One region of the Buttiauxella sp. JUb87 genome, then DNA from elsewhere that is predicted to be linked to it. Evidence: predicted binding sites of a transcription regulator. Region 1 holds the regulator's gene; each other region holds the start of a gene.

Evidence for each region. The regulator sigma-54, encoded in region 1, starts transcription at its own class of promoters, with help from an activator protein. The targets are predictions, from matches to a motif close to GTTGGCACANNTTTCGCTNT.
Region 2: glnK (P-II family nitrogen regulator) is a predicted target of sigma-54. The motif match lies at 2,343-2,362, and genes of this name have one in related genera.
Region 3: hydN (electron transport protein HydN) is a predicted target of sigma-54. The motif match lies at 2,138-2,157, and genes of this name have one in related genera.

What each region holds. Positions count from the first base shown of each region.
Region 1 covers NZ_SNVY01000002.1:770,643-775,311, forward strand. The annotation lists gene lptA (lipopolysaccharide ABC transporter substrate-binding protein LptA) at 1-434, shown strand, start outside; gene lptB (LPS export ABC transporter ATP-binding protein) at 441-1,166, shown strand; gene rpoN (RNA polymerase factor sigma-54) at 1,341-2,774, shown strand; gene hpf (ribosome hibernation promoting factor) at 2,797-3,084, shown strand; gene ptsN (PTS IIA-like nitrogen regulatory protein PtsN) at 3,292-3,783, shown strand; gene rapZ (RNase adapter RapZ) at 3,837-4,669, shown strand, end outside.
Region 2 covers NZ_SNVY01000003.1:137,091-141,759, forward strand. The annotation lists gene EC843_RS12745 (SmdA family multidrug ABC transporter permease/ATP-binding protein) at 1-389, shown strand, start outside; gene EC843_RS12750 (SmdB family multidrug efflux ABC transporter permease/ATP-binding protein) at 382-2,160, shown strand; gene glnK (P-II family nitrogen regulator) at 2,414-2,752, shown strand; gene amtB (ammonium transporter AmtB) at 2,785-4,071, shown strand; gene tesB (acyl-CoA thioesterase II) at 4,229-4,669, opposite strand, start outside.
Region 3 covers NZ_SNVY01000002.1:231,289-235,957, reverse strand. The annotation lists gene fdhF (formate dehydrogenase subunit alpha) at 1-1,512, opposite strand, end outside; gene hydN (electron transport protein HydN) at 1,549-2,094, opposite strand; gene EC843_RS09450 (hypothetical protein) at 2,578-3,258, shown strand; gene hycI (hydrogenase maturation peptidase HycI) at 3,403-3,879, opposite strand; gene EC843_RS09440 (formate hydrogenlyase maturation HycH family protein) at 3,872-4,282, opposite strand; gene EC843_RS09435 (NADH-quinone oxidoreductase subunit B family protein) at 4,282-4,669, opposite strand, start outside.

The sequences.
Region 1 (4,669 bases):
CGCTGGATATGCAGGGCAACGTCGTCACCTTCACTGGCAATGTGATCGTGACACAAGGCAGTATCAAAATTAACGCCGACAAAGTGGTTGTGACTCGTCCTGGCGGCGAAGAAGGCAAAGAAGTCATTGATGGTTATGGTAATCCAGCCACGTTCTATCAGATGCAAGATAGCGGTAAACCCGTTAGCGGCCACTCAGCGACCATGCACTATGAGTTGCAAAACGACTTTGTAGTTCTGACCGGTAATGCTTATCTCGAGCAGGTCGACAGCAATATCAAAGGCGACAAAATTACTTATCTGGTGAAAGAACAGAAGATGCAGGCCTTTAGCGAAAAAGGTAAACGTGTCACCACCGTTCTGGTCCCTTCTCAACTGCAGAAAAAAGACGGCCAGGCTCCGGCACCAGCCCCTGCGCAGAAAAAGAGTAACTAATTCGTTATGGCTACTTTAATTGCAAAAAATCTCGCCAAAGCCTACAAAGGCCGCCGCGTCGTTGAAGATGTCAGCCTGGCTGTTAAGTCGGGTGAAATTGTCGGGTTACTTGGCCCAAACGGTGCCGGGAAAACCACCACCTTTTACATGGTGGTTGGCATTGTGCCGCGTGACGCCGGCAACATTATTATTGATGATGAAGACATCAGCCTTCTGCCACTTCATGCTCGTGCTCGTCGAGGTATCGGCTACTTACCGCAAGAAGCGTCTATTTTCCGCCGTTTAAGTGTGTTCGATAACTTAATGGCTGTGCTGCAAATCCGTGACGATCTTTCTGTTGAGCAGCGTGATGACCGCGCTAATGAGCTGATGGAAGAATTCCACATCGAACATTTGCGTAATAACCTCGGGCAGTCATTGTCTGGTGGCGAGCGTCGTCGTGTCGAAATTGCCCGAGCATTAGCCGCAAATCCAAAATTTATTCTTCTGGATGAACCTTTTGCTGGTGTTGACCCAATATCCGTCATCGACATCAAGCGAATCATTGAGCATCTGCGCGACAGTGGGCTCGGGGTGTTGATTACTGACCATAACGTACGCGAAACGCTGGCTGTTTGTGAACGTGCCTACATCGTAAGCCAGGGCCATTTAATCGCCCATGGCACTCCAGCCGAAATCCTGGAAGACGAGCATGTTAAGCGCGTGTATCTGGGCGAAGAGTTCAGACTCTGATAGGGTAGTAAAAATTATAATATTTATACTCAAAATAATTCGAGTTGCAGGTAGGCGACAAGGGAGTTCATCCCCAGGAGCTTACTTGAGTAAGTGACTGGGGTGAAGAAGTGCAGTCAACACCCCTGCAGCTCGAAGTATGACGAGTATAACCTGAGGAAGCTCGCTCTGAATATGAAGCAAGGTTTGCAATTACGGCTTAGCCAACAACTTGCTATGACTCCCCAGTTACAGCAGGCAATTCGTCTGTTGCAACTTTCGACGTTAGAGCTACAGCAAGAACTTCAGCAAGCACTGGAAAGTAACCCACTGCTTGAGCAAACCGATCTGCATGAAGAAGTTGAAACTCAGGAAGTACGTGAAAACGAAGCGTTAGATACCCGTGAGGCGCTTGAGCAAAAAGAAATGCCTGACGAGTTACCGCTGGATACCAGTTGGGACGAAATCTACACCGCAGGCACTCCATCAGGAACCGGAAGCGATTATATCGACGACGAATTGCCGGTTTATCAGGGGGAAACGACCCAGTCTCTTCAGGATTATCTGATGTGGCAGGTTGATCTCACCCCGTTTTCAGATACTGACACAGCAATTGCGACCTCTATTGTCGATGCCGTTGACGAAATGGGTTATCTCACAGTTTCTCTGGAAGAAATTCTGGAAAGCATGGGTGATGACGAAATCACCCTCGACGAAGTGGAAGCCGTACTCAAACGCGTTCAACGCTTCGATCCTGTGGGTGTTGCCGCACGTGATCTACGCGATTGCCTGCTCATACAGCTTTCACAGTTCGCTCGCGAAACGCCATGGTTAACCGAAGCCAGCTTGATTGTCAGCGATCACCTGGATCTGCTCGCTAACCATGACTTCCGCAGCCTGATGCGCGTCACCCGTCTGAAAGAAGAGGTGCTGAAAGAGGCAATGTGCCTGATTCAGTCTCTTGACCCACGCCCAGGGCAATCCATTCAGACCGGTGAACCGGAATATGTCATACCGGATGTTCTGGTGAAAAAAACGCAAGGTCACTGGACTGTAGAACTCAATGCCGACAGCCTCCCTCGTCTGAAAATAAACCAGCAGTATGCTGCAATGGGCACCAGTGCCCGCAATGACAGCGACTCGCAATTTATTCGCAGTAATCTGCAAGAAGCAAAGTGGCTGATTAAGAGCCTGGAAAGCCGGAACGACACGCTGCTGCGCGTCAGTCGCTGTATCGTTGAACAGCAACAAGGCTTTTTTGAACACGGCGAAGAGCACATGAAACCGATGGTGCTTGCTGATATCGCTCAGGTCGTAGAAATGCATGAATCGACCATTTCCCGAGTGACCACGCAAAAATATTTACATAGCCCACGCGGCATTTTTGAATTGAAGTATTTCTTCTCAAGCCACGTTAATACCGAAGGTGGAGGTGAAGCCTCCTCGACGGCAATTCGTGCATTAGTGAAGAAATTAATTGCTGCGGAAAACCCTGCGAAACCACTGAGTGATAGCAAGTTAACGACTATGCTATCGGATCAGGGGATCATGGTGGCACGCCGCACTGTTGCGAAGTACCGAGAGTCTTTATCCATACCACCGTCAAATCAGCGTAAACAGTTGGTTTGACTTAACCGATAAGGAAGACACTATGCAGCTCAACATTACAGGACATAACGTCGAAATCACTGACGCACTGCGCGAATTTGTGAGTACGAAGTTTGCCAAACTGGAGCAGTACTTCGATAGAATTAACCAAGTCTATATTGTGTTAAAAGTGGAAAAAGTCACGCATATTGCCGATTCAACGCTTCATGTAAATGGTGGTGAAATTCATGCCAGCGCGGAAGGGCAGGATATGTATGCGGCGATTGACGGTCTGATTGATAAACTGGCTCGCCAGTTAACCAAACATAAAGATAAACTAAAACAACACTGATAATCCGGGCAACTGTATAAGCAGTTACCCAAAATAATTCGAGTTGCAGAAAGGCGGCTACACAGTGAATCCCCATGAGCTTACTCTGGTAAGTGACTGGGGTGAGCGAGGAAGCCAACGCATATGCAACTTGAAGTATGAAGGGTAAAGACGGCTCGTTGCGTGGAGTAACGAGCCGTTAGCATAACAGGGTGCTTAGGTGAACTTATGATGAACAACGATTCTGCTCTACAACTTAGTCAAGTCCTGAACAAGGAATGTACCCGTACCAACGTACATTGCCAGAGTAAAAAGCGTGCACTGGAAATCATCAGTGAACTGGCAGCAAAACAGCTAGGCCTGCCACCACAAGTGGTATTTGAGGCTGTATTGACGCGCGAACGCATGGGCAGTACCGGTATCGGAAATGGCATCGCCATTCCCCATGGGAAACTGGAAGAAGATACGACTCGTGCCGTTGGGGTGTTTATTAAACTGGAAACCCCTATCGCTTTTGACGCCATCGATAACCAACCGGTTGACCTGATGTTTGCGCTGCTTGTTCCTGCGGATCAAACAAAAACGCACTTACATACTTTGTCTCTGGTAGCAAAACGTCTGGCTGACAAAACGATTTGCCGCCGCCTGCGTTCTGCACAGAGCGATGAAGAGCTTTATCAGATCATTACCGAAACAGAACAAGGTAGTGAAAGTGAATAATCTGGCTGCGGTCACGGGTATGCCGCAGCAAGAAAAGTTGGGGGAGTGAAAACATGGTGCTGATGATTGTCAGCGGCCGCTCTGGTTCAGGGAAGTCTGTAGCCTTGCGTGCACTAGAAGATATGGGATTCTACTGTGTAGATAACCTACCAGTGGTGCTATTACCTGATCTTGCTAAAACCCTCGCAGAACGCCAAATTTCTGCGGCAGTCAGCATCGACGTGCGTAACATGCCGGAAAATCCGGAGATCTTTGAACAGGCAATGACCAGTCTGCCTGACTCATTCTCACCACAATTGTTGTTCCTTGATGCCGATCGCAACACGCTGATTCGTCGTTATAGTGACACGCGCCGCTTGCACCCGCTTTCCAGTAAAAATCTCTCGCTGGAAAGTGCGATAGATGAAGAAAGTGACTTGCTGGAGCCATTGAAATCCAGAGCCGATCTGATCATCGACACCTCTGAGATGTCGGTGCATGAGCTCGCGGAAATGCTGCGTACCCGTTTGCTTGGTAAACGTGAACGTGAGCTGACAATGGTGTTCGAGTCCTTTGGCTTTAAACATGGTATTCCGATTGATGCGGATTACGTGTTCGATGTGCGCTTCCTGCCAAACCCGCACTGGGACCCGAAGCTGCGCCCGATGACCGGTCTGGACAGACCTGTTGCTGCGTTCCTCGACCGTCATACCGAAGTCCACAATTTTATCTACCAGACGCGTAGCTATCTTGAGCTATGGTTACCTATGCTGGAAACCAATAACCGCAGCTATCTAACTGTGGCGATTGGCTGTACCGGCGGTAAACACCGTTCAGTTTATATCGCTGAACAGTTGGCAGATTATTTCCGTTCACGCGGCAAGAACGTGCAATCCCGTCACCGCAC
Region 2 (4,669 bases), on a different contig from region 1:
CTGAAGTCGGTGAGCGTGGCGTGATGCTATCCGGCGGCCAGAAACAGCGTATTTCTATCGCTCGTGCATTATTGCTTGATGCAGAAATCTTGATCCTCGACGACGCGCTTTCTGCCGTTGACGGGCGTACCGAGCACCAAATCCTGCATAACCTGCGCCAGTGGGGCGAAAACCGCACCGTTATTATTAGCGCGCACCGTCTGTCGGCTTTGACCGAAGCCAGTGAAATCCTCGTGATGCAGCACGGGCATGTTGCCCAACGCGGCAATCACGATGTGCTGGTAGGGAAGTCTGGTTGGTATCGCGACATGTATCGTTATCAACAACTGGAAGCGGCGCTGGATGATGCGCCAGAAACGACGGTAGACGAGGAACCTGCCAATGCGTAAATCCATACAGCAATGGCCAACCATCAAACGCCTGCTGGCATATGGCTCACCGTGGCGTAAACCGCTCGCAGGGGCGGTAGTGATGTTGTGGATTGCGGCGGCTGCCGAAGTCAGCGGCCCGATTTTAGTGAGTTATTTTATTGATAACATGGTGTCTGAGCATCGCATGCCGATTGCGGCGGCAGCGGGGCTAGGAACAGCCTACCTGTTGCTGTCAATTTCGGCGGCGACGCTGCATTACTGGCAGGCTTTATTATTTAACCAGGCCGCTGTTGGCGTAGTACAAAAGCTGCGTACTGACGTGATGGATGCCGCATTGCGCCAGCCACTGAGTACCTTTGATACCCAGCCGGTTGGGCAATTAATTTCCCGTGTTACCAACGACACCGAAGTCATTCGCGATCTCTACGTGACGGTCGTTGCGACAGTATTGCGCAGTGCCGCACTGATTGGCGCGATGCTGGTGGCGATGTTCAGCCTCGACTGGCGCATGGCGTCGGTGGCGGTCTGCATCTTCCCGGCGGTGATCATCGTGATGTTTATCTACCAGCGTTACAGCACACCGATTGTGCGCCGGGTGCGTAGCTATCTGGCGGATATCAACGATGGCTTTAACGAAGTGATTAACGGGATGAGCGTCATCCAGCAGTTCCGCCAACAGGCAAGATTTGGCGAGCGGATGGGGGCGGCGAGCCGTTCGCACTATTTAGCGCGGATGCAAACCTTGCGCCTCGATGGTTTTTTATTACGACCGTTGTTGAGTCTGTTTTCCGCAATGGTGCTGTGCGGCTTGCTGATGCTGTTCGGTTTCACCTCAGTTGGCACCATTGAAGTTGGCGTGTTATACGCGTTTATTAACTATTTGGGGCGTCTTAACGAGCCGCTGATTGAACTCACCACGCAACAATCGATGCTGCAACAGGCAGTGGTGGCAGGTGAACGCGTGTTCGAATTAATGGACGGTAAGCGCCAGGATTACGGCAACGATACTCGTCCGCTGGAAAGCGGCCATATCGAGGTGGATAACGTCTCTTTCGCCTATCGCGGTGACCGTCTGGTATTGCAGGATATTCACCTTGATGTCCCGGCGCGTAGTTTTGTGGCGCTGGTGGGACATACCGGAAGTGGGAAAAGTACCCTCGCAAACTTGTTGATGGGCTATTACCCGCTGACCAACGGTGAAATTCGTCTTGATGGCCGCCCTCTGGATACGCTGAGCCATAGTGTGTTGCGCCAGGGTGTAGCGATGGTGCAACAAGATCCGGTGGTACTGGCGGACTCTTTCTTTGCTAACGTCACGCTAGGGCGCGACATCAGCGAAGCGGCGGTCTGGCAAGCGCTGGAAACGGTGCAACTGGCAGAACTGGCTCGCACCATGAGTGATGGCATCTACACGCGGTTGGGCGAGCAGGGCAATAACTTGTCTGTTGGTCAGAAGCAATTACTGGCTCTGGCACGCGTGCTGGTGGATGCACCGCAGATTTTGATCCTCGATGAAGCAACAGCAAATATCGACTCCGGCACCGAGCAGGCCATTCAACATGCGCTGGCCGCGGTGCGTGAGCACACCACGCTGGTGGTGATTGCTCACCGTTTATCGACTATTACCGATGCCGATACCATTCTGGTGTTGCACCGTGGGCAGGCTGTTGAACGTGGTACGCACAGTGAATTGCTGGCAGCACAGGGCCGTTACTGGCAGATGTACCAGCTGCAACTGGCAGGTGAAGAATTAGCCGCGGCAACTCGCGAAGAGCCTGCCACCGCTTGATGCACCAAAAGCACGCATAAATCCAATGGGTATCTCCATTGGTGCAGAAGCGAAACGCACCATGCACTGAAATGGTGCGTTTTTATTACCTAAGAACTTTCTTAATCCCAGTCATCGTTATTCCTTCCCCATCAACCCTTATTCGGCGCGGCTTAACGCGTTGAAAAAACCTGTTTTTCATTTTTGGCATGGCCTTTGCTTTATGTAATCAGTGTTGCAAGGGCAATTACCCAATTCTGACTGGAGGGGATCTATGAAGCTGGTTACCGTGGTGATCAAACCGTTCAAACTCGAAGATGTACGCGAAGCGCTGTCTTCAATCGGTATTCAAGGGCTGACTGTTACCGAGGTTAAAGGCTTTGGCCGCCAGAAAGGTCACGCAGAGTTGTACCGCGGTGCTGAGTACAGCGTCAATTTCCTGCCTAAAGTGAAAATTGATGTGGCAATTGCCGATGATCAACTTGATGAAGTGATTGATGTCATTAGCAAAGCTGCCTACACCGGCAAGATTGGCGATGGCAAAATTTTTGTTGCTGAACTGCAACGCGTCATCCGCATTCGTACCGGCGAAGCCGACGAAGCTGCACTGTAATCGTCTTGCCACTCGTGAAAGGGATGGAAAAAATGAAGAAATTAGCCTCTATCTTAGGCGTTGTAGCCCTGGCACTTGCGCCATCAATCGCGCTTGCGGCACCCGCTGTGGCCGATAAAGCAGACAACGCCTTTATGATGATTAGCACCGCATTGGTGCTGTTTATGACAATACCTGGGCTGGCGCTGTTTTACGGTGGCCTGATTCGCTCCAAAAACGTGCTGTCGATGCTGACTCAGATAACGGTCACGTTTGCGCTGGTTTGTGTGCTGTGGGTGGTTTATGGCTATACCCTGGCCTTTGGCTCCGGTGGCAGCTTCTTTGGTAACTTCGACTGGGTATTGCTGAAGAATATTCAGCTCACCGCGTTGATGGGCTCTTTCTACCAATATATTCATGTGGCGTTCCAGGGTTCCTTCGCCTGTATCACCGTGGGCCTAATTGTTGGAGCGCTGGCTGAACGTATTCGCTTCTCAGCGGTGCTGATTTTCGTCGTGATTTGGCTGACGCTCTCTTATGTGCCGATTGCCCATATGGTGTGGGGTGGTGGCTTACTGGCAACACACGGTGCAATGGACTTCGCGGGTGGTACTGTCGTCCATATCAATGCCGCGGTTGCGGGCCTGGTAGGTGCTTACCTGATTGGCAAACGTGTTGGCTACGGTAAAGAAGCGTTCAAACCGCACAACTTACCGATGGTGTTTACCGGTACTGCGATCCTCTACTTCGGCTGGTTTGGCTTCAACGCCGGTTCGGCAAGTGCTGCAAACGAAATCGCCGCTCTGGCCTTTGTGAACACGGTTGTTGCAACTGCCGCTGCCGTCCTCGGCTGGGTATTTGGTGAGTGGGCATTGCGTGGCAAACCTTCTCTGCTGGGCGCGTGTTCCGGTGCCATTGCAGGTCTGGTCGGTATCACTCCAGCGTGTGGTTATGTTGGCGTCGGCGGTGCACTGATTATCGGTATCGTAGCGGGTCTGGCCGGTTTGTGGGGTGTGACGCTGCTGAAAAAATGGCTGCGTGTCGATGACCCTTGTGATGTGTTCGGTGTCCACGGCGTGTGCGGTATCGTAGGTTGCATCATGACCGGTATCTTTGCCGCAACTTCACTGGGTGGTGTGGGCTATGCACAAGGCGTGACCATGGGCCATCAAATCCTGGTGCAACTGGAAAGTATCGGGGTGACGATTGTCTGGTCTGCGGTAGCCGCGTTCATTGGCTTCAAAGTGGCTGACCTGACAGTTGGTCTGCGTGTACCAGAAGAACATGAGCGTGAAGGCCTGGATGTGAACAGCCACGGCGAGAATGCTTACAACGCATAAATGATTTCCCCCTCACCCTGGCCCTCTCCCCAGGGAGAGGGGATAACCGGTGTTTTCTCTGACTTTCTCCCTCTCCTCAGAGAGAGGGGATAACCGGTGTTTACTCTGACCTTCTCCCTCTCCTGGGGGAGAGGGGCGGGGTGAGGGCGAGCCAATCTTAACCTCGCTTACGCATAACCCCCTCTTGCACCGTAGACGCCACCAGCACGCCATCGCGTGAATAGAATTCACCTCTAACAAAACCGCGCGCACTAGAAGCCGAAGTACTCTCCACGCTGTAAAGCAGCCAGTCATTCATATCGAACGGGCGGTGGAACCACATCGAATGATCGATTGTCGCCACCTGCATGCCCGGCTCCAGGAAACCGACGCCGTGAGGCTGAAGGGCGACGGGCAGGAAGTTAAAATCAGAGGCGTAACCCAGCAAGTACTGATGGACGTGTAACTCGGTTGGCATTTTCCCGTTGGCACGCATCCACACCTGGCGTACCGGCTCATCGACATGCCCTTGCATCGGGTTGTGGAACACCACCGGGCGGATCTCCAGCGGTTTTTCACAGAGAAACTTCTCTTTCAGGCTCTGAGGCAGCAGCTTTTC
Region 3 (4,669 bases), 540 kb from region 1:
CCAGATTTGCTGGTTGTTGTCGTAGTGCATCGGGTAGCCCATCTCGGTTGCGAGCAGGCTGATAATTTCCCAGTCACGTTTGACGTTGTATTTCGCATCAATGGCTTTTTCAAAACGCTGGAAGCCGCGGTCCGCACAGGTGAATACGCCACCGTGTTCGCCCCAGGAAGTCGCTGGCAAAATCACATCCGCCACTTCGGCGGTTTTGGTCATAAAGATGTCCTGCACTACCACAAAATCGAGCGCTTCAAACCCTTTGCGCACCAGGCCAAGATCGGCTTCGGTCTGCAACGGGTCTTCGCCCATGATGTAATAGGCTTTCATTTCACCTTCGATGGCCATATGCGGCACTTCGGTGATACGCACGCCGACTTTGTCGTCCATATCATCAACGTTGATGCCCCATGCTTTGGCAAATTTGGCACGAACGTCCGGGTCAACCACATCCTGATAGCCAGGGAACTGGTTCGGCAGCACGCCCATATCACACGCACCCTGCACGTTGTTTTGCCCACGTACCGGGCCAACGCCAACGTTTTCACGCCCCAGGTTACCGGTCAGCAGTGCCAGGCTTGATAAGCCTTTTACCACGTCGACTGCCTGACCAAACTGCGTCACGCCCATGCCCCACATGATGGTGGCTGAAGGAGCTGCGGCGAACGTCCGCATCGCCTGACGAACCTGATGCGCCGGTACGCCAGTCAAATGCTCAACGTCTTCTGGCGCGTAGCCTTTTACCACTTCACGGTAAGCATCCAGACCGTCAGTAAATTTCGCCACGTACTCTTTATCGTAGAGGTTCTCTTCGAGCAGCACGTAGCCAAAGGCATTCACCAGCGCCATATTACAGCCGTTTTTCAGCTGCAAATGTTGGTCTGCAATACGCGCGGTTTCGATGCGGCGCGGGTCACAAACAATAATTTTCGCGCCATTTTCTTTCGCTTTAATCACCCGACGCGCCACGATCGGGTGCGAATCGGCGCAGTTATAACCAAATACCAACAGGCATTTTGAATGTTCGATGTCGCCGATGGAGTTACTCATCGCGCCATTTCCCAGCGTCACCTGCAAACCCGCCACCGACGGCCCGTGGCAAACACGCGCACAGCAATCGACGTTGTTGGTATGCAGCACACCGCGGGCAAACTTCTGCATCACATAGTTAGTTTCGTTACCCGTTCCGCGTGACGAACCGGTCGTCATAATGGAACGCGGGCCATATTGATCTTTAATCGCTTTCAGGCGTTTCGCGGTATAGCTAATGGCTTCATCCCAGCTAACAGGCTGGAGCTTGCCGCCTTTTTCATAACGAATCATCGGCTGCGTCAGACGCGGTGTGAGCAGTTTTGTGTCGTTGAGAAAATCCCAGCCGTAATAGCCTTTCAGGCAGAGTTCATTTTGGTTCGTCACGCCATCAGCCGCTTCGGCACGGATAATTTTATTCTTCTCAACAACCAGTTTGAGTTTGCAGCCTGCGCCACAGTAAGGGCAGACGCTGGTAATTTTTTTCATCAGTAACAGACCTGTTAAAAGTGAAGTTAAAGGGGTTTAGAAATAAATAGATGAAGTCGCATCAAACGCAGCACGGCGGCGTTTTTCGATATTCATTTGTTCAAGTTTGTTGCGATCAACGCAGATAATGGCGTTGGTTGGGCAGGCTTCCATACAGGCCGGGCCTTCTGCACGGGTGTGGCAAAGGTCGCACTTATTCGCTTCGGCTTTTTCAGCCATCACGTTAAGACCCGCGCCGCTGTTACGCACAACCGGGCGAACAACCACTTCCATCGCGCCATATGGGCAGGCAACCACACAGGTTTTGCAGCCGATGCAGCGTTCCTGCATCACATTCACAAAACCATGTTCGCGGCTGATAGCCCCGTTAGGGCAGACGTTGGCGCAAGGTGCGTCTTCGCACTGGCGGCACATCGTTGCGGTAGAAACATTCACGCCTTTAACCACGTGAATACGAGGCAGGAAAGTTTGCGGTGTTAATGCCGCGCAATCCTGTGCTTCCTGGTGGGACACGACACAGGCCACTTCGCAAGTGCGACAGCCAATACATTTGCTCGAATCAGCAATGATGAAGCGGTTCATCAGAGACTCCTGGATAGAGTGTTTTTTATAAGACTGCTTTAGGCATACATAAAGTGTGCCAACTTTGAAACTAGCGTGATTCAAGGCTTTGCGCATTGATCCGGGGTGGGATGACAGTGACATCGACACATTTGACGATGTCATTTGGGCAGATGACAGAGAGTGGATTGAGTTGCCCTCACCAGGAGATAAACGGCTTTTCCTGGCCGTTCAAACTCAGGTAATCGATAACAATGAAGTAGTGTCAATATCAAATATATTAATAATATATTTTCTTTTTTAATTAAATAGTTTTATTTGTGAGGTTTATCATTGGTTTTAATAATGACTATATAATACTTAATAACTATTTAAGTATAAAGGTAATAATATTTGTGATAGCGTGCCACCCCAAATTATCACATAAATCTCAGCCATTGAGATAACGCTGTGATCTGTTATGTATTGTTTAATTTATGCGTATGAGTCTATATAAGGGATTGGATGCCAAACATAGTAAATGCATTAATGACTTATGTCAGAAATACTAAGGGTAAATACAATTATTTTAGCCAGAGTGCTTACATGAGGAAGTACGGTTGGTCAGGTACCGATCGAACAAAGTTGGGTGGTGTGTGGACTGGAGCAACAGGGAAAAAGGATATTCAGGGCAAGGAAATATATGGATTGGGGGGGGCTTGTTATGGATTTAGCGCAGCTTACCTTATTTCACCTCCGCATTCGTGCAATGTTGAGAATTATTTTCATTTGCCAAAAACTCAGAGCATTATTCGTGGGGTTATGAATCTCCAATATCAACATTATCATGTTGCTTTGGCGTATACCTCACTTCCCAGAGAAGAAATATTTAATGAGATTGTAAGAATAGAAGGTCATATTCGTTATAGAGGTATGGTCAGACTAAGTAGAGTATCGGCATCAGCTTTGATGAATGAATTGGTAATGAATGGTAAGCATGAAATAAATATGGTTAACGCAAGCGTTGGGCATTCCGTTGCTCTGAAGATAGCCGCTCGCGATATTTGTTTCTTTGATTCTAATTTGGGTGAAATTATTTATCCAAATGATTTTGTCGGTCGTAAAAAAATGGAAGGTGCGCTACATATGGTGTTCCATTCTCAATATAGAACATACACAACCATGTCAGTCAGTAATTTTATATAAATTAATTTGATCAATGATATTTGACGTTGCATTTCTATTGGTTGGGGGACTATTCGTCGATGTAACGTCTATTCTTTAGCTCACATCCTTCCCTGGTAAAGAGATAAAAACAGGATGTGAATGGGCATCCATGCCCAGCCGTCATTACATCTCAAAATCAGGTGTTTCTAAATCCGTGAAGCCGCCTTTACCTTCCCAGCCTGCCAGGCTCTGATACACCGTTTCCACCGCCGCTTTTATCGCGTCGGTCATTGGGTAGTAAAAACCAACAATATCAGGCTGAATGCCAAGGAAAATCACCTCGCCAACATCTTCTTTAATCTGATCGATCAAATAATTAAGTGGCATGTTGTGGGTGGTCATCATAAACATTTCGGCGATGTCATCCGGGTCGATGATACGGATTTCACCTGGGTTCAGGCCCATATCCGTGGCATCAACCAGCAGCAATCTTTGCGGGCGTAATTCACGAATCGCCACCACATCGTTTTCCGGTGCGGTGCCGCCGTCGATAACAATCCAGTCGCCTTGTGGGGCGGCCTGGCACTTTTCTGCCAGCAACGGGCCAGCACCGTCGTCACCCATCATGCTGTTGCCGACACAAAGTAAAACGTTAGTCATAGCGTCTCCGTACCATCAAATAAATGGCGGGTTCTTGTTGAATGGCTTGCAGCATATCGAGCAACGCCTGGCTCCATTCTTGCTGCTGTTCAGTTTGATTCGGTTTTGCGGCATCAAATGCTTTTGCCAACAAAACCACATGGCTCTGATCGATAACGATTTCACCGTAACGCGGCACACCTTCCATTTTGCGCCGCGCTTCGCTGCCCTCTTCAAGCGTGGCAATCCACGCTTTGTAAGGCTCAAACGAACACACTAAATTTTCTTTCAGGCAGTCGATAACGCCGAGATGGTGGCCGATTGCCAGGCTGTAATAAACCACCTGTTGCGCATCACTCGGGGTGTTGTCGTTTTCATCGACAAACTTACGGCTAAGCTGGCAAAACACCACCGACTCGCTCATTACACGCGCTCCTGCTTAACCAGTTCTTCCAGATGCGTGACGATCTCAGTCAGACGCGGATCGTTCTCATGTGCCAGCCACTGCTGAACACTGCCGCCACCGGCGGTGAGATTTTCCATATAGCTGTCAGCAATCTGGCGGCCATAGCGATAACCCGCAAGGCTGCGAGCTGCGCGGTCGATACGAACACGCAGTGGCTGAACCATATCCGGATGCAGGATTTGCGCCGGTTGTGCATCCATTTCACTGGCTTCGCGCGCGTGGATTTTTTGCTCCAGCAAGCCTAGCGCCATAGCAAAACCATACAGCGTTGCCGCAGGTGTTGGCGGGCAACCAGGAATGTAGACATCGACCGGGACGATTTTGTCGGTGCCGCCCCAGACGCAA